4 regions of the Streptomyces deccanensis genome follow, and region 4 is predicted to be linked to each of the others. Evidence: riboswitches for the same ligand, from Rfam matches in the RefSeq annotation. Region 4 holds a riboswitch; each other region holds the start of a gene.
The links. Region 4 has a riboswitch for cobalamin ahead of L3078_RS03110 (energy-coupling factor ABC transporter permease). Riboswitches for the same ligand answer to the same signal wherever they lie in the genome.

Region 1: linked by a shared signal. The riboswitch ahead of cobN (cobaltochelatase subunit CobN) and the one ahead of L3078_RS03110 (energy-coupling factor ABC transporter permease) in region 4 are both predicted to bind cobalamin.
Region 2: linked by a shared signal. The riboswitch ahead of L3078_RS30635 (ribonucleoside-diphosphate reductase subunit alpha) and the one ahead of L3078_RS03110 (energy-coupling factor ABC transporter permease) in region 4 are both predicted to bind cobalamin.
Region 3: linked by a shared signal. The riboswitch ahead of L3078_RS10715 (cobalamin biosynthesis protein) and the one ahead of L3078_RS03110 (energy-coupling factor ABC transporter permease) in region 4 are both predicted to bind cobalamin.

Annotation. Positions count from the first base shown of each region.
Region 1 covers NZ_CP092431.1:9,248,358-9,253,096, reverse strand. The annotation lists gene cobN (cobaltochelatase subunit CobN) at 1-2,287, opposite strand, end outside; cobalamin riboswitch at 2,363-2,493, opposite strand; gene cobG (precorrin-3B synthase) at 2,574-3,935, shown strand; gene L3078_RS40710 (precorrin-8X methylmutase) at 4,031-4,663, shown strand; gene L3078_RS40705 (precorrin-2 C(20)-methyltransferase) at 4,660-4,739, shown strand, end outside.
Region 2 covers NZ_CP092431.1:6,864,779-6,869,517, forward strand. The annotation lists gene L3078_RS30630 (ribonucleotide-diphosphate reductase subunit beta) at 1-223, opposite strand, end outside; gene L3078_RS30635 (ribonucleoside-diphosphate reductase subunit alpha) at 223-2,706, opposite strand; cobalamin riboswitch at 2,831-2,966, opposite strand; gene L3078_RS30640 (GNAT family N-acetyltransferase) at 3,030-3,536, opposite strand; gene L3078_RS30645 (nucleoside hydrolase) at 3,619-4,605, opposite strand.
Region 3 covers NZ_CP092431.1:2,397,462-2,402,200, reverse strand. The annotation lists gene L3078_RS10720 (cobyric acid synthase) at 90-1,598, opposite strand; gene L3078_RS10715 (cobalamin biosynthesis protein) at 1,595-2,536, opposite strand; cobalamin riboswitch at 2,635-2,787, opposite strand; gene L3078_RS10710 (hypothetical protein) at 3,003-3,269, shown strand; gene L3078_RS10705 (hypothetical protein) at 3,369-3,590, opposite strand; gene L3078_RS10700 (inorganic phosphate transporter) at 3,619-4,739, opposite strand, start outside.
Region 4 covers NZ_CP092431.1:683,296-688,034, reverse strand. The annotation lists gene cbiQ (cobalt ECF transporter T component CbiQ) at 1-459, opposite strand, end outside; gene L3078_RS03115 (energy-coupling factor ABC transporter substrate-binding protein) at 465-938, opposite strand; gene L3078_RS03110 (energy-coupling factor ABC transporter permease) at 935-1,654, opposite strand; cobalamin riboswitch at 1,685-1,867, opposite strand; gene nicT (Nickel transporter NicT) at 2,090-3,214, shown strand; gene L3078_RS03100 (MFS transporter) at 3,211-4,551, opposite strand; gene L3078_RS03095 (ArsR/SmtB family transcription factor) at 4,675-4,739, shown strand, end outside.

The DNA.
Region 1 (4,739 bases), 8.6 Mb from region 4:
CGTTCGCCGCCACGACCGTGGGGACGGCGGCCGGGTCCCAGCCCGCGTCCTCCATCGCCTGCACCAGCGCGCGGGCCTTGTCCTCCGCCTCGTCGGCGGTCGTGCGGGTCGCGGCGGACTCGTCGAGGCCGAGGGCCTCGCGCAGGCCGGGCAGGGCCTGGGTGCCGCCCCAGATCTGGCGGGCGCGGAGGATGGCGAGGACGAGGTTGACGCGGTCGGCGTCCGCCGGGGGGTTGCCGAGGACGTGCAGACCGTCGCGGATCTGGGCGTCCTTGACCTCGCAGAGCCAGCCGTCGACGTGCAGCAGGAAGTCGTCGAAGCCGTCGTCCTCCGGGCGGTCGTCCAGACCGAGGTCGTGGTCGAGCTTGGCGGCCTGGATGAGGGTCCAGATCTGGGCGCGGATCGCGGGCAGCTTCGCCGGGTCCATGGAGGAGATCTGGGCGTACTCGTCGAGGAGTTGCTCCAGGCGCGCGATGTCGCCGTAGGAGTCGGCGCGGGCCATCGGCGGCACGAGGTGGTCGACGAGGGTGGCGTGCACGCGGCGCTTGGCCTGGGTGCCCTCGCCCGGGTCGTTGACCAGGAACGGGTAGACCAGCGGCAGGTCGCCGAGGGCGGCGTCGGGGCCGCACGCGGCGGACAGGCCGGCGTTCTTGCCGGGGAGCCACTCCAGGTTGCCGTGCTTGCCGAGGTGGATCATCGCGTCGGCGCCGAAGCCGCCGTCCTCGGCGCGGGCCGCGATCCAGCGGTAGGCGGCCAGGTAGTGGTGGGAGGGCGGGAGGTCCGGGTCGTGGTAGATCGCGATCGGGTTCTCGCCGAAGCCGCGCGGCGGCTGGATGAGGATCAGCAGGTTGCCGAAGCGCAGTGCCGCGAGGACGATGTCGCCCTCCGGGTTGGCGCTGCGGTCGACGAACATCTCGCCGGGCGGCGGGCCCCAGTGCTCCTCGACGGACGTGCGCAGTTCCTCGGGGAGTTCGGCGTACCAGCGGCGGTAGTCGGCCGCCGGGATCCGGACCGGGTTGCGAGCCAACTGCTCCTCGGTCAGCCAGTCCTGGTCGTGACCGCCGGCCTCGATCAGCGCGCGGATCAGCTCGTCGCCGTCGCCGGAGGCCAGACCCGGCACCTCGGCGTCCGTCCCGAAGTCGTAGCCCTCCCCGCGCAGTCGGCGCAGCAGGGCGACCGCGCTGGCGGGGGTGTCCAGGCCGACCGCGTTGCCGATGCGGGAGTGCTTGGTCGGGTAGGCGGAGAGGACGAGCGCGAGGCGCTTGTCCGCGTTGGCGATGTGGCGCAGGCGCGCGTGGCGTACGGCGATCCCGGCGACGCGGGCGGCGCGCTCGGGGTCGGCGACGTAGGCCGGGAGTCCGTCCTCGTCGATCTCCTTGAAGGAGAACGGGACGGTGATCAGGCGGCCGTCGAACTCGGGGACGGCGATCTGGCTGGCCGCGTCGAGCGGGGACACGCCCTCGTCGTTCTCCTCCCAGGCGGCGCGCGAGCCGGTCAGGCACAGGGCCTGGAGGATCGGCACGTCGAGGCCGGTGAGGGCGCCAGCGTCCCAGGACTCGTCGTCGCCGCCGGCCGACGCCTCGGCGGGCTTGGTGCCGCCTGCGGCGAGGACGGTGGTGACGATGGCGTCGGCGGCGCGGAGTTCCTCGATCAGCTCGGGCTCGGGGGCCCGCAGGGAGGCCACGTACAGCGGGAGCGCGCGGGCGCCCTTGTCCTCGATCGCCTCGCACAGGGCGCCCACGAAGGCGGTGTTGCCGCTCATGTGGTGGGCCCGGTAGTAGAGCACGGCGATGGTCGGGCCGTCGGCGGTGTCGCGGGCGGTGCGCTCCAGTGGGCCCCAGGAGGGCGCGGGCGCGGGCGCGTCGAAGCCGTGGCCGGTGAGCAGGACCGTGTCGGAGAGGAAGCGGGCCAGCTGCTCCAGGTTGGCGGGGCCGCCGTGGGCGAGGTAGGCGTGGGCCTCGGCGGCGATGCCGACCGGGACGGTGGAGGCGGCCATCAGCTGGGCGTCGGGCGCCTGTTCACCGGTGAGGACGACGACCGGGCGGCCGTCGGCGAGCAGCAGGTCGAGGCCGTCCTGCCAGGCGCGGATGCCACCGAGGAGGCGTACGACGACCAGGTCGGTGCCGTCGAGGAGCGCCGGGAGGTCCTCCAGCGCGAGGCGCGAGGGGTTGGCGAAGCGGTAGGGGACCGGGCCGGCGGCCGCGCGGGCGCTGAGCAGGTCGGTGTCGGAGGTCGACAGGAGCAGGATGCGGGGCTGCGCGGAGCGCTCCCCGGACGATGGCTGCATGCGGCTGCTGGCCTTCCTCGGGGTCCGCGCCCCGGGCGGTGTCGAATCGAAAGTCTCCCCTGCTCGGGCGGGCCGAGGGGTACGGGGAAGGGAGTTCCTGACTCGCCCGACCCTCCTGGGACGGGCTCACAGTGGCGGGACCGCGCCGGACTCACACCGGGCTTCCTCCCCTGTCGCCGTGGTGGCGTCGATGGACCGGATGATCCACCGAGCAGCATAGTAAGGGTCGCCTCAAAAGGAAGGCTGCCCCAAAAGGGCGGAGGATACGTCCGATGTGCCGGTGGGTATGCTCGCCGCCATGTCCACGCCTCCCCTGCGTTCATCGTCCCAGGCCACAGCGGTCACACGGGACCGTGGCGACGCCTGCCCGGGGACACTGCGGCTGCATGCGGCGGACGACGGGGCACTGGCCCGGGTCCGGGTGCCCGGTGGTGTGCTGACCGTCCGCCAGGCCGAGGCGCTCGCCGAGGCGGCGCGACGGCTCGGGGACGGTGATCTTCACCTCACTTCCCGGGGCAATGTGCAGCTGCGGGGGCTGCCCGAGGGCTGCGGGGGCGAGCTGGCCGAAGCGCTGGACGCGGCGGGGCTGTTGCCGTCCGCCGGGCACGAGCGGGTGCGCAACATCGTCGCCTCGCCCCTGTCCGGTCTCGACGGACGCGGTCTGCGCGACGTACGGCCCTGGCTGACCGCCCTGGACACCGCGCTGTGCGCGAGCGAGGCGGCGCGGCGCTTGTCGGGCCGGTTCCTGTTCGCGCTCGACGACGGGCGGGGGGACGTGGCCGCGCTGGACGCCGATGTGACCGTCCGGGCGACCGGGGGCGACGGCGCGCTGCTGAGCCTGGGGACGGCCGGCGAGAGCCTGTCGGTCCCCGGTGAGCACGCGGCCCGGGCCGCGCTCGCCGCCGCCGAGACCTTCCTGGAGGCGGCGCGGCAGAGCGGGGCGCGGGTCTGGCGTGTGACCGAACTCCCCTCCCAGGACGCGCTGCTCCACGAGGTCCGGAACCGGCTGACGGCCGTCGGCGTCGACACCGCGATCCGGGTCGGCGACGGGAGCGGGACGACCGCGGCCGGACCCGACGGCCCATCGGCCGCGACCGACGGCCCGCCCCCCGGACCCGACGGCCCGCCGCCGGGAGTTGTCGGCGACGCCCTCTCCGTACACGTCCCGCTCGGTCGCCTCACCCCGCTCCAGTGGCGGGAGTTGACCGCACTGGCGGCCACCGCTTCCTCCCGTGAGCTGCGGCTGACCCCCTGGCGCGGAGTCGTCGTCCCCGTACCGGGTCTGGACGAGGAGCGGGCGACCGACGCGCTCGCCCGGCTCTCGGTGACCGGCCTCGTCACCGATCCCGCCTCCCCCTGGCTGCGCGTCGGCGCCTGCATCGGACGCCCCGGCTGCGCCAAGTCCCTGGCGGACGTACGGGCGGACGCGACCGAGACTCTGGAGGCGGCGGGCCGCGCCGGGCTCCCCCTGTACTGGTCCGGCTGCGAACGCCGCTGCGGCCACCCCCGGGGTGAACACGTCGACGTGGTGGCGGTGGGGGGCGGCGGCTACGAGCTGTCCCGCACGGCTCCCGGTCAGGCCCCGCGCACCGCGTCCATGGCCGACCCCGGGCAACTCGCCGACGCCCTGACGGCGATCACCTCATGAGCACCACGAACGACACCCGCACGAACGACACCCGCACGCACGATCCCCGCACGAACGCCCCCCGTACGACGACCGAGAGCAGCGAGAAGACCACCGTGACCACCTACGACTACGAGAAGGACGGCCCGGCGATCTACCGGCAGTCCTTCGCCACCATCCGCGCGGAGGCGGACCTCGCGGCCCTGCCCGCCGATGTCAGCCAGGTCGCGGTCCGGATGATCCACGCCTGCGGAATGGTCGACCTGGTACGGGACTTGACGTACACGCCCGACGTGGTGGCCCGCGCCCGCGAGGCCCTGCGGGCCGGGGCGCCCATCTTCACCGACGTCAAGATGGTGGCCAGCGGGGTGACCCGCAAGCGGCTGCCCGCCGACAACGACGTGCTGTGCACGCTCTCCGACCCGGCCGTCCCCGCGCTGGCGGCGAAGCTGGGCACCACGCGCAGCGCCGCCGCGCTGGAGCTGTGGCGGGACCGTCTGGAGGGCTCGGTGGTGGCCGTGGGCAACGCGCCCACCGCGCTCTTCCGGCTGCTGGAGATGATCGACGAGGGCGCGCCCCGGCCCGCCGCCGTCATCGGTGTGCCGGTCGGCTTCGTCGGCGCCGCCGAGTCCAAGGACGCGCTGGCGGAGCACCCGTCGGGCCTGGAGCACCTCGTCGTACGCGGCCGTCGCGGCGGGAGCGCCATCGCCGCCGCCGCGCTCAACGCGATCGCGAGTGAGGAAGAGTGAGCGGCAAGCTGTACGGGGTGGGGCTCGGCCCCGGTGACCCGTCCCTGATGACCGTGCGGGCCGTCGAGGTGATCTC
Region 2 (4,739 bases), 6.2 Mb from region 4:
CGATCGAGTCGCCCGTCGCGAAGAACGCGACCAGACGGCCGATCAGGTGCTGCTCGGCCGGGGAGAGCTTCGCGAGGTCGGAGACGTCCGAGTGGAGGTCGACCTCCTCGACGGTCCAGGTGTTCTTGATCGCGTCCCGGTAGCGCTCGTAGAAGTCCGGGTAGCGCATCGGGCGGAGCGTCAGCTCGAAGCCGGGGTCGAGGAGATTCTGGTTGCTGGACATCACTGGCAGGCCTCGCAGGACTCGGGGTTCTCAAGAGAGCAGGCGACGGCGTCCGGGTCGGCCGACTGCTGGACGGGGATGGTCTTCTCGGGCTGCTGCGCCTGGGCCTGCGTCTGGCCCTGTGCCGCGCGGGCGATGCGGGTCGCCGGGCGGGAGCGCAGGTAGTACGTGGTCTTCAGGCCCGACTTCCAGGCGTACGCGTACATCGAGGAGAGCTTGCCGATGGTCGGCGTCTCCAGGAAGAGGTTGAGCGACTGCGACTGGTCCAGATACGGCGTGCGGGCGGCGGCCATGTCGATCAGACCGCGCTGCGGGATCTCCCAGGCCGTGCGGTACAGCGCCCGGACGTCGGCCGGGATCCACGCGAAGTCCTGCACCGAGCCGTTCGACTCGCGCAGCGCCTCACGGGTGCGCGCGTCCCAGACGCCCAGCTCCTTCAGGTCCTTCACCAGGTACGAGTTGACCTGGAGGAACTCACCGGACAGCGTCTCGCGCTTGAACAGGTTCGACACCTGCGGCTCGATGCACTCGTACACCCCGGCGATCGAGGCGATGGTGGCCGTCGGCGCGATGGCGAGGAGCAGGGAGTTGCGCAGGCCCGTCGTCGCGACGCGCTCACGCAGGGCCGCCCAGCGCTCCGGCCAGGTGGTCTCGACGTCGTAGTGGTCGGGGTGCAGCACCCCGCGTGCCGTACGGGTCTTCTCCCAGGCCGGCAGCGGGCCGGACCGCTCGGCGAGATCGGCGGATGCCTCGTACGCGGCGAGCATGATCCGCTCGGCGATCCGGGTGGAGAGCGCCTTCGCCTCGGGGGAGTCGAAGGGCAGCCGCAGCTGGAAGAAGACGTCCTGGAGACCCATCGCGCCGAGCCCGACCGGACGCCACTTGGCGTTGGAGCGGCCCGCCTGCTCGGTCGGGTAGAAGTTGATGTCGACCACGCGGTCGAGGAAGGTGACGGCGGTGCGGACGGTCGCGTCCAGCCGCGCCCAGTCCATGTCGCCCGTCGCCCGGTCGACGAACGCGCCCAGGTTCACCGAGCCCAGGTTGCAGACGGCCGTCTCCCCGTCGTTCGTGACCTCCAGGATCTCCGTGCAGAGGTTGGAGGAGTGGACCACATGGCCCGGCTCGGCCGTCTGGTTCGCCGTGCGGTTGGCGGCGTCCTTGAAGGTCATCCAGCCGTTGCCGGTCTGTGCGAGGGTGCGCATCATCCGGCCGTACAGGTCACGGGCCGCGATCGTCTTCCTCGCCAGGCCGTCCGCCTCCGCCTTGCGGTACGCGGCCTCGAACTCCGCGCCCCACAGGTCGACCAGCTCGGGCACGTCGGACGGGGAGAACAGCGACCACTGCTCGTCGGCGGCGACCCGGCGCATGAACTCGTCCGGGATCCAGTGCGCCAGGTTCAGGTTGTGCGTACGCCGGGCATCCTCGCCGGTGTTGTCGCGCAGCTCCAGGAACTCCTCGATGTCGGAGTGCCAGGTCTCCAGGTAGACCGCGGCCGCGCCCTTGCGCCGGCCGCCCTGGTTCACGGCGGCGACCGAGGCGTCCAGCGTCTTCAGGAACGGCACGATGCCGTTGGAGTGGCCGTTGGTGCCCCGGATCAGCGAACCGCGCGAACGGATGCGGGAGTACGACAGACCGATGCCACCGGCGTGCTTCGAGAGGCGGGCCACCTGGTGGTAGCGGTCGTAGAGGGAGTCGAGCTCGTCCAGCGGGGAGTCGAGGAGGTAGCAGGACGACATCTGGGGGTGTCGCGTACCGGAGTTGAAGAGCGTGGGGGAGGAAGGGAGGTAGTCGAGGCGGCTCATGAGCCCGTAGAGCGCGGCGACTTCGTCGAGGGCGCGCAGGCCCGCCTCCGTGTCGGCTCCCGTGTCCTCGGCCAGGCCGGCGGCGACCCGCAGCATGAAGTGCTGGGGGGTCTCGACGACCTTGCGGGTGAGGGGGTGCCGGAGCAGGTAGCGGCTGTGCAGGGTGCGCAGACCGAAGTAGCCGAAGCGGTCGTCTCCGGCCGGGTCGATCAGGGCGTCGAGACGCTCGGCGTGGGCGCGGACGAACGCGGCCGTACGGTCGGCGACGAGGCCCTCCCGGTGGCCGACGGCGATGGACTCGGTGAACGTCGTGACACCCTGCGAGGCCGCCTCGGCACGGATGTCGACGGCCAGCAGCCGGGCGGCCAGTCTCGAATAGGCGGGGTCCTCGGCGATGAGGCCCGCGGCGGCCTCCGTGGCCAGCTCACGCAGCTCCGCGACCATCTCGGCGGAGGACGCGCGCACCGACCGGCCGCGCAGCGCGGCGGCGGCGACCCGGCCGGGATCGGCGTCGGGGAGGTCGGCGGTCAGCTCGGTCAGGGTCCGCAGCAACGCGGTACCGGGACCGTCGGTCTCCGACGCCGGGTCGGCTGACACCGGGTCGACGGGCACCGGCTCGGCTGAAGCCAGGTCGGCTGAAACCGGATCGGCCGACACCGGATCGGCTGGCGCGATGGTCACGTGGGGCTCTCCCTCGCTCGGCTGGGGGCCCTGCGGAGGGCAGGCGGCAGCACACGAGCGCACGGGAGCGTCGCGTCCACCGGCCCATTCCACGAGGCCCGGACGTCACGGCACCCGGACCGGACGGCCGGGCGCACTGTCGGCAGGTGTTCGGACTGAACAGGCGTGCACATATGGCGATGAATGCACGCGAGTACACCGTTGCGGGACAGCTCCGGATTCACACCGGATTCCCCTGCGGCGACAGCGAGCATGAGCATACATCTAGTGCCGGGGCGCGGTGTCACCCCCACATGTTGTGTCGCGTTCGGTTTCGCAGGGTGTCAGAGCGTCAACTCATAGGTGATCAGCGTGATGTCGAGAAGGTCGGGGAGGGGGTTCCAGTCGCGCTCAGGTGTGCGAGTGAAGCCCAGCCGTCCGTAGATGCGATGGGCCGCGTGCATGCTCCGCTGGGTCGACAGAACGACGCGCACACAGCCCTCGACGGCGCGGGCACGCTCCAGGCAGGCCCGCACGAGTGCCTCGCCGACACCCCGCCCTCGGGCTTCCGGGGACACCGCGAGCATCCGTATCTCGGCCTCCCCCGCGCGGGCGATGTCGGCCATGGGCCCGCCCGCGGGGACGAAGGTCACCCCGCCCAGCACCTGCCCGTCCGCGACCGCGACGAGCACCTCGGCCTCGGCCGCCCGCTTCGCCACGTCCCGCAGCTCGTCGAGGTACCGGTCGCTCTCCCCGAAGTCCAGCAGTCCGTCTCCGAGGTAGGCCTGGGCGGTGATCTCGCCGAGCGCGGCGTACTCGTCGGGAGCCGCCGGCCTGATCGTGATGTCCATGCGTCGCAGTGTGCACGAGGGGCGGCTGCGCGGGTCGGCGGTTTTCCACAGGGGCCGCCGTCCGTCGGACTATCGGATTTTGTCAGGCCGTCGCAGGCCACCTGGGCAGCGTCGTCACGAAGTCCGAGCTGAAGTCGCGGGTGCCCGGCCCGAGCGCGACGCGGCCGGTGGCGCGCAGACGGGCGGTCAGGGCAGGGGACTCGGAGTAGTAGACGCGCCGGGCGGCGGCCGGCACGAACACGGTCTGGCCGCGCGTGAGTTCGCTCGCGCACTCCACGACGACGGCACCCTCGGCCACCTCGACGAACGCCTCGTCACCGCACACGCCCACGGCCAGCGGATCGTGCAGCGGACAGGTGCCGTCCCCGCCGTGGCGGGTGTAGGCGTCCATGTAGGTCCGCATCAGCCGCGCGGCGAGGGCGGTGCCGGGGCCCGCGGCCTCCAGCGCGGCGAGGTCCTCGGGGCGGAAGAGCCAGCGGTGCGAGGCGTCCAGGTCGACCATGGTGAACGGGATGCCGGAGGAGAGGACGATCTCGGCGGCGTCCGGGTCTGCCCAGATGTTGAACTCGGCGACGGGGGTGAAGTTGCCAGGGACCTGGGCGGCGCCGCCCATGAACACGAACCTGCGGACGCGGTGGGCGAAGTGCGGGTCCTCCAGCAGGGCGATGGCCACGTTGGTGAGGGGGCCGGTGGCGCAGACCGTCAGCTCGCCCTCGTACTCCCTCGACAGGCGGAGCAGGGCCTGGGCGGACGACTCCGTGGGGTGGGGGGCCGTCGAGTCGGGGAGGGTTTCGCCGCCGAGGCCCGCGGGGCCGTGGAAGGCGGATGCCTCGCGGTAGGGGAGGCGGGAGAGGGGGCGGCCGGCGCCTCTGTGGACCGGGACGTGGGGGTCGATGCGGAGGGCTCTGGCCAGGGCTCGGGCGTTGGTGTAGGTCGCCTCGGCGGGGAGGTTGCCGCCGACGGAGGTGTATGCCTTGAAATCCCACAGGTCGGTGCCCAGGAGGTACTGGAGGGCTACGGCGTCGTCGATGCCGGGGTCGCTGTCCAGGACGATCGGGGGGCGGGTCACCGCTTCAGCGTAGCCGGGTGTTTTGCGCCCCCGCCGCCCCTACCCGTCCCATCCTCCAGGGGCTGCGCCCCTTTGACCCCCATGCGTCCGTCCGGTGGGGCTTCTCGCGCAGTTCCCCGCGCCCCTGAAAAAGC
Region 3 (4,739 bases), 1.7 Mb from region 4:
CTGCCTTTCAGGGGCGCGGGGAACTGCGCGAGAAGCCCCACCGGCCGGCAGACGAAGTTTCCTCTCCTGGTGAGGGCGACCCGGCGCCCTCATCCCGGCGCCCCCGGCGGTACGAACGGCAACCCCGTCGGCGCGCCCGACTCGATGAGCCGCCACAGCGCGTCCGTGTCCGCGTGCTCCTCGATCAGATCGCCGAGCCGGTCCAGCTGCTCCTCGCGCAGCTCGGCGAACGACGTGTCGGGGGCCGGCACGAACCGCCGCCCCGAAGCCGCCGCCACCTCGCGCAGGAAGGCCCGCCGGAACCCGTCCGACTCCAGCGACCCGTGCCAGTGCGTGCCCCAGGTCTGCCCGACCCGGCACCCGTCCAGGAAGGGCTCGCCGCCCAGCACCTCGGCGACCCCGTGGTGGATCTCGTACCCCTCGACCCGCTCACCGAGGGCCTCGCCCACGGGCCGGGTCAGTGTCTTCTCCACGGCGAAGCGGACCCGCACGGGAAGCACCCCGAGCCCGTCCACCCGCCCGAGCCGGCTCTCGACCTCGTCCTCGATCCGCTCGCCGAGCACCTGGAACCCGCCGCAGATCCCGAGCACCGGCCGCCCCTCGGCGGCCCTGCGCACCAGCGCGTCGGCCAGCCCCCGCTCCCGCAGCCACTCCAGCGCCCGCACCGTGCCCCGAGTGCCGGGCACGACGACGAGGTCCGCGTCGGCCAACTCCTCGGCCCGGTCCACGAACCGCACGACGACACCGGGTTCGGCGGCGAGCGCGTCCACATCGGTGAAGTTGGACATCAGCGGCACCGCGCACACGGCGACCCGCAGCACGTCCTCCCCGACGGGCGGCGCGACGTTCGACTCCCGAACCGTCCCGCGCAGCGAGACCCGCAGCCCGTCCTCCTCGTCGATCCCGAGCCCGTGCCGGAACGGCAGCACCCCGTACGTCCGTCGCCCGGTGAGCCCGCGCAGCATGTCGAGCCCCGGCTCCAACAGGGAGACGTCGCCCCGGAACTTGTTGACGAGGAACCCGGCGACGAGGGCCTGGTCCTCGGGGGAGAGCAGTGCGACGGTCCCGAAGAACGACGCGAACACCCCACCTCGGTCGATGTCACCGACCACGAGCACGGGCAGCCCGGCGTTGCGGGCGATCCCCATGTTGACGATGTCGGTGCGCCGCAGATTGATCTCGGCCGGAGAGCCGGCCCCCTCGCAGATCACCGCGTCATACGTGCCCCGCAGCTCGGTGAGGCACTCCAACACGGTCCCGAGCAGCCGCTGTTGCCGCCCGCCGTGATAGCCGCGCGCGCTCATCTCACCCACGGGCTTCCCGAGCAGCACGACCTGACTGCTGCGCTCGCCCCCGGGCTTCAGCAGCACGGGGTTCATGAGCGCGGTGGGCTCCACCCGGCACGCCTGCGCCTGCATGGCCTGCGCGCGCCCGATCTCGGCGCCCTCCTTCGTCACGAAGGAGTTGAGCGACATGTTCTGCGCCTTGAACGGCGCGACCTTGACCCCCTGCCGCACCAGCCACCGGCAGATCCCGGCGGTGACGACGCTCTTCCCGGCGTCGGAGGTGGTCCCGGCCACCAGCAGTCCGCCACTCATCCTCGACTCCTCGACCGCAGCAGCGACACACCCGCACCGATCCCCAGCGCCAGCCACCCCACCCGCCGGGACAACCGAACGGCCCGCTCGATGTCCCCCACGACGACGGCGCGTCCCTCTCCATTCAGCACAGGCCGATGCTCGACCCGCCCCCCGTACGACAACGTGCCCCCCAACCGCACTCCGAGCGCCCCCGCGAACGACGCCTCCACGGGCCCCGCGTTGGGGCTCGGGTGCTTGCCCGCGTCCGCGCGCCAGGCCCGTACGGCCCCCCGGGCGTCCCCACCGGAGGCGGCGGCCAGCACCGCCGTCAGCCGGGCCCCCGGCCACCCCACCACGTCGTCCAGCCGCGCGGAGGCCCAGCCGAACCGCCGGTACCGCTGCGACCGGTGACCGACCATGGCGTCCAACGTGTTGACGGCCCGGAACCCGACCAGCCCGGGCACTCCCGCCACGGCTCCCCAGACCAGCGCCCCCACCACCGCGTCGGAGGTGTTCTCGGCGACGGACTCCACGACCGCCCGCGCGATCCCGTCCGCGTCGAGCGCCTGGGGGTCCCGCCCGCACAGGTGAGGCAACCGGGCCCGCGCGCCCTCGACGTCCCCCGCGTCGAGGGACCGTCCGATCGTCCGGGCCTCCCGCGCGAGCGAAGTCCCCCCGACGACGGCCCAGGTGGCGGCGGCGGTCAACGCGACGGAGGCCACGCGCGACGGCCGTACGGCGGTCGAGGCCACGGCCCCGAGCGCCACGGCGCCACCCGCGCACACGGCGGTGTGCAGCGCGCCCCACCCCCGGTGGTCCCGCCACAGCACCCGCTCCACGGCACCGGCGGCCCGCCCGAACGCGGCGACCGGATGCCCCCGGCGAGGATCACCGAGCAGCAGATCACCGAGGAGTCCGGCGGTGGCGCCGTACGCGAAGACGCGATCGGCACGCACGGGTTCAGCCGACCGCGAGGGCGTACGCGGATCCGGTGCTGGGACTCAAGTGGCAGCCGCACATGGCGATATGTCCTCACTCAGGGTGTCCACGCCCTGGTTCGACGAGACCGACGGCGAGAGTTCCTGGCTCCCGGGAGACGCGTCGAGTTGCTTCCCCGGTGACAGTGGCGGGACCGCGCCGGACTCGCACCGGCTTCCTCTCCTGCCGTCGTACATGGCCCCGGCAGTCCACCACGCCCCTTCGAGACCCGTCAACTCGCTGTTGACCTGCGGCGCGACGGTGTGCCGAGCCCCACACCGCTGGTCCTCGACGCGGGAGCGCCGCATCCCGGTGCGTCCAACTGGCATCAGAACGCTGTGCACTCCTTCCGTCACGCCGCGTGGTGTGGTTTTCTGGCGGGGCTTGTGGACCCGGGTACGGACGGCTCTTGACGAACCGTTCGGGGGACGGGAGGTACACGCGATGGAAGACCGGACCGAGACATTCGCCGTGGCGCGTGCGAGGGCGTCGAGGGACCGGCGGACGCTGTTGTCCGCGGCCGCCCCGCTGGTGCTCTTCAGCACGGTCGCCGGAGTCCTGGCCGTGGGGATGGGAGCTCTCGCCGCCCTGCTGGTGCCGGCGACGGAGGCGCGGGCCGTCGTCTGGCCGGCGGTGACCGCCCTGCTCGCCACGGGGGCGGGCCTGTGGTGGGGGCTCACCCCCCGGCCGCGCAGGCCGGGGGAGCGCTGAGGCCGGCTGCGGACCGACGACGCACCCCTCGTACCGGATCGAACGGTACGAGGGGTGCGCTTCTGTGTGTCGTGCGAGGTGGAGCGGGTGAACGTGGCCTCAGGCCATGATCAGGTAGATCCCGTAACCCACCGCCGCCGTGCAGGCCGCGAAGCAGGCGTACGCCGCTGTCGTGGCGAGCGCGGGCGACGTGCCGGCGGCGGTCGCGGCCTCCCGCTTGGAGAGGCCGACGATCCCCAGGGTGAAGAGGCCGACGAGGGCCACGGTGACCACGAGGCTGACTCCGAAGACGGAGCCCAGGGCTGCCCAGTCGATGTGCATGGTGATCTTCCTCAGGAGGTCGCGGGGCTCAGACGGCGGGCGTCGGCGCGGACGAGTTCGCCGGGGCCGGGGTCTCGGCGGCGGCCGCGGCCGCGGGTGCCGGGATGGTCGCCGCGAGCTCCTCGGCCACGGCGGCGGTGGGCGGCGGCGTCACGGCGGCCATCGCCGTGGTCACCACACCGGGCGTTTCCTCGGTGTCGTTGACGTTCGTGTGGTCGACGACCTCACGGCGCGAGATCACCCAGATCGCGGCGCTGGAGGCGATGAGGAAGACCGCGACGACGGCCGTGCCCCAGCTGCCGAAGGACGTCACCCACTCGGCGAGCGCGGCGACCAGCGCGGCGGCCGGCAGGGTCAGACCCCACGCGACGAACATCCGGGTCGCGGTGGACCAGCGGACCACCCCGCCCTTGCGGCCGAGGCCCGCGCCCATCACCGCACCGGAGACCGAGTGCGTGGTGGAGAGCGAGAAGCCGAGGTGCGAGGAGGCCAGGATGACCGTGGCCGCGCTGGTCTGGGCGGCGAAGCCCTGCTGCGGCTGGAGGTCGGTCAGGCCCTTGCCCATCGTGCGGATGATGCGCCAGCCGCCCAGGTAGGTGCCGAGCGCGATGGCGAGACCGGCGGAGACGATGACCCACACCGGCGGGTCGGAGTCGGGCGCGAGGGCGCCGCCGGCCACCAGGGCGAGGGTGATGATGCCCATCGTCTTCTGGGCGTCGTTGGTGCCGTGGGCCAGCGAGACCAGGCCCGCGGAGGCGATCTGACCGGCGCGGTAGCCCTTGCCGGAGGCCTTCTCGCTCGTGTGCTGTCCGAGCTTGTAGGTCAGCCGGGTGGCGAGCATCGCCGCGATGCCGGCGACCAGCGGGGCCGCGACGGCGGGGATCAGCACCTTGGTGACGAGCACGTCGCCGTGCACGCCGCTGACGCCGACCGAGGCGATGGTGGCGCCGACGAGGCCGCCCATCAGGGCGTGCGAGGAGCTGGAGGGGAGCCCGACCAGCCAGGTCAGCAGGTTCCAGAGGATGGCGCCCACGAGCGCCGCGAATATGACCTCTGGCTGTATGCCGGACTCGTCGACGAGCCCCTTGGAAATGGTGTTGGCGACCTCGATGGACAGGAACGCGCCGACAAGGTTGAGCACGGCGGACA
Region 4 (4,739 bases):
AAAGCTCATCCGGTACGTGACCAGGGCCACGTCCACGACCGGCGCGGGCACCCCGGCCCGCACCAGCCGGGGCAGCAGGTCCGACATGGGGGTGGTGAAGGCGAACAGGAGGACGCCGAGGGAGGCGGCCGAGGTGCGCAGCAGCAGCTCCGCCGCGCGGACCGGTCCGCCGTCGGCGGGGGTGAGGAACCCGTCCGGACCGCCCACCTGGACGAGCAGCGGCAGCGCGCCGGTCACACAGAAGCCCAACGGCACCCGGTAGGCCCGCCACAGCCGACGGCCGGGCACGCCCGCGGGGCCCAGCAGCACCACGAGCGCGGTCAGCAGGACCAGGGCCGCGCCGGGCCAGGGGGGCAGGGAGATCGCGAGCACGGTGAGGCCGAGCCCGAGCACGGCCTTGTCCACGGGATGGCGGCGGCGCCAGCGACTGCTGTGCGCCGCCACGTCGATCGGCAGCACCCGGGTCAGCCCCGCCCGGCGGGGGACTCCCCGGAGCCACCGGCCGAGCCGTCGTCGCCGGACGCCGTCGCCGTGGAGGCCGCGACCGCCGCGTTCGCGGGCGTCGTCGTGACCGCCGCGTCCAACGGCCGCGCCGGGGCCGTGTCGGCGGCCTCAGACGCGTCCAGCAGGGCCCGGGCCCGGGCCTCGCCCTGGCGCCGGCCCCGGTGGATGCCGAAGTAGTAGGCGAGGACGCCCGCGCCGAGGGCGGCCTGGAGGGCGAAGAGCGCCGACTCGATCTCACCGGACGGCGGTTCGTAGAGGGGGGAGAACCACGGCTCGTAGTCCGGCTCGATCTCCGTGATCGCCGTCTCCGCCTCGGCGTCGGCGCCCGTGAAGGGCTCCTCCTTGTGGTCGCCGAGACCGAGGGCCAGCGGCAGGACGGCGAGCGCGGCCACGGCGAGCAGCAGCAGCGCGTTGATCTTCGTGTTCCGCTTCATCGGGCCACCGCCTCGGTCTCGTTCTCCGTCCCGGTCCCTACGCGGTTCCGCCGGTCGGTCAGGAGCACGCCGAGCCGGGTGAGTTCGCCCTTGCTCGACTGCACCAGCAGACGCATCACCAGCACCGTGAGCAGCCCCTCGCTGACCGCGAGCGGGATCTGGGTGACGGCGAAGATGGAGCCGAACTTGCCGAGCGCGCCCAGGAAGCCGCTGCTCGGGTCGGGGAACGCGAGCGCCAACTGCACGCTGGTGACGCAGTAGGTGACCAGGTCGGCGAAGAACGCGCCGAAGAACACGGTCACCATCAGCGGCACGTCGAAGCGTCGCAGCAGCCGGTAGACGCCGTACCCTGCCCAGGGCCCGACGATCGCCATCGAGAAGACGTTGGCGCCGAGCGTGGTCAGACCGCCGTGTGCGAGCAGCAGGGCCTGGAAGAGCAGGGTGATGGTGCCGAGGACCGCCATGATCGGCGGCCGGAACAGGATGGCACCGAGTCCGGTGCCGGTGGGGTGGGAACAACTCCCGGTGACGGACGGGAGCTTCAGCGCGGACAGGACGAACGTGAAGGCCCCGGAGGCGCCGAGCAGCAGTGTGCTCTCGGGGTGTTCCCTGACTTCACGGGTGAGTGCCCTGACTCCGTGGACGACGAACGGCGCGGACGCGACGCCCCAGGCGATCGCGTGCGCCGGAGGAAGGAAACCCTCGGCTATGTGCATGGCTCAGCAGACCCTCTCCAGCACCTCGTGGATGGTTGACGCGCCTTGGCCGGTCTCCTGGCTTACGGGTGACACCGCCCGTGCTCCGCCTTCCCGGGTCCGAAGACCCAGTGGCTGTCCGTGAGGACCGGAGCCGGACTTCCCGATCACAGTGGCGAGGGCCGCACCGGCATCACACCGGATTTCCCGTTCACCAAGGCGTGGTGACAGTAATGCCCGCATAAGGACGCTGACAAGCGGAGGCGAGGGGCGCGCGGGCGCCGTGCGACAGCTCACACCCCGGCTCACACTCCGGCGTACGCCCCACGTCACGCCAAGAGCCCCCACCTGACCGAAAACAGACGGGAGCTTTACTGCGACAAAGTTGCAGCTGCCAAATGGGCGCACAAGGCTGAGGGGGCCCGACCGCCCGCACGAAGAGAAGGCCCACGCCCCATGGCTCCTGGTACCGACACCGCCCCCTCGGCCACCCCCGGGACGGGCGGGTTCTCATGGCGGCGGATCCGCGCCTCGATGTCGCGCAAGGAGTGGGCGAGCCTGGGCGGGATGGCCGGATTCATCCTGGCGCTGCACCTCGTCGGCTGGTTCACCCTGGTGGTGATCGTCGCCCCCGAGCACTACAGCGTCGGCAGCAAGACCTTCGGTATCGGTATGGGTGTCACCGCCTACACCCTGGGCATGCGGCACGCCTTCGACGCCGACCACATCGCCGCCATCGACAACACCACCCGCAAACTGAGGGGGGAGGGGCAACGCCCCCTGTCGGTCGGCTTCTGGTTCTCCCTCGGCCACTCGTCGATCGTGCTCGTCCTCACCTTCCTCCTCACCCTCGGCGTCAAGGCGCTCGCCGGACCGGTCCGCGACGACGGCTCCGCGCTGCACGACGTGTCCGGCTGGATCGGCACCACCGTCTCCGGGACGTTCCTGTACGTGATCGGCGTCGTCAACCTGGTGATCATGGTGGGGATCTGGAAGGTGTTCCGCGAGATGCGCTCGGGAACCTTCGACGAGGCCGCGCTGGAGGAACGGCTGAACAGCCGGGGCCTGATGAACCGGCTCCTCGGACGGTTGATGCGGTCCCTCACCAAGCCCTGGCAGATGTACCCCGTCGGCATGCTCTTCGGCCTCGGCTTCGACACGGCGACGGAGGTCGCGCTGCTGGTGCTCGCCGGCTCGGGCGCCGCCTCCGGACTGCCCTGGTACGCGATCCTGTGTCTGCCCGTCCTGTTCGCCGCCGGGATGTCCCTCCTCGACACCGTGGACGGCACGTTCATGAACTTCGCCTACGGCTGGGCGTTCTCCCGGCCGGTCCGCAAGGTCTACTACAACCTCGTGATCACGGGTCTGTCCGTGGCCGTCGCCCTCGTCATCGGCACGGTCGAACTCCTCGGCCTGGTCGCCGAGAAGGCCCGTCTGCACGGCGCCTTCTGGGACGACGTCTCCGGCCTCGACCTCAACACCGTCGGCTATGTCGTCGTCGGCCTCTTCTTCGCGACCTGGGCGGTCGCCCTGCTGGTCTGGCGGTTCGCGCGGATCGAGGAGAAATGGACCACGCCCTAGGCATGCAGCCCGTCCGCGAGGTGGCCGTGGCTGTGCCGCCAGCCGGTCGGGACGCGCCGGGCTCCCACCAGATGGGGGTGACCGAAGGGGAGGTCGGCGTGCACATGGGCCGCGGGCGCGTCGGCCGTCGACCCCGCCGGCCACAGCCGTACGGCCAGCAGCGCCGCGCCGAGGGCGAGCGAACCCAGGGCGAGCACCGCCCAGTTCAGCCCGGCCGCCGCCCCCAGCCACCCGGCCAGCGGATACGTCAGCAGCCAGCAGCCGTGCGAGAGGGAGAACTGCGCGGCGAACGCGGCCGTCCGCGCACCGGGCTCCACCGAGCGGCGGACGAGCCGCCCGGCCGGAGTGAGCACCGCCGAGCACGCGGCCCCGAACGCGGCCCAGAGCACCAGCAGCCCGAGCAGCCGCCAACTCCCGCCCTGCGCGCCCGTGACGGCCCCGAGCCCGGCGAAGACGACGGCCAGCGACAGCGCGCCCGGCAGCATCACGGCCCGGTCCGGCACCTTGTCCAGCACCCGGGGCAGCACCAGCGCCACGGTCATCGACCCCGCCCCGTAGGCCCCGAGCGCCAGCGCCACGGCGCCCGCCGACAGGCCCAGCACATCGCGGACGTAGACGACGGAGTTCACCGTCACCATCGCCCCGGCCGCCGCGACCGCGAGGTTCAGCGCGAGCAGGGCCCGCAGCTCGGGCACGCCCAGGAAGAGGCGCGTGCCGGCGGTGGCCCTGGCGTACGCGCCGCCCGTGCGCGGGGTGGTGACGGCGGCCCGCTCGGGCAGGGCGGTGGAGACGACCAGGGCGGCCGAGGCGAGGAAACCGAGGACCGTGCCGCCGAACAGGCCGTCGTAGGTCGTCACGGACAACAGCGCGGCCGCGAGGGCGGGGGAGAAGAGGCTCTCCAGGTCGTAGGCGAGCCGGGACATCGACAGGGCCCGCGTGTAGTCGCGTTCCTCGGGCAGCACGTCGGGGATCACGGCCTGGAACGTGGGCGTGAACACGGCCGACGCGGACTGCAACAGGAACACCAGGACGTAGACCTGCCACACCTCGCCGACGAACGGCAGTGACACGGCGATCCCCGCGCGCAGCAGGTCCGCCGTCACCATGAGCGCCCGGCGCGGCAGCCGGTCGGCGACCGCGCCGACGACCGGGGCGATCACCACGTACGCCACCATCTTGATCGCGAGGGCCATGCCGAGGACGGACCCGGCGTCGGCGCCCGCTAGGTCGTACGCCAGCAGCCCGAGCGCGACGGTCGCGAGCCCGGTGCCCACCAGGGCGACCACCTGAGAGGTGAAGAGCCGCCGGTAGGCGCGGTGACGCAGGACGTCGAGCATGTGCGGGGCTCCCCTCGGCGTGGCGCCACGGTCGGTCCGACCGAGTGTAGCCATCATGTGCGCACCTGCGCACATGATGGCCGGAAAGGCGTCCTCCCCGGCCGGAGCGCCTACCCTGGGCGCATGCCTGAACGCCATGCCGTGTCATCTGCGTCCGGTGCGCATCTGCGCGCCCCCGACAGCGCGCG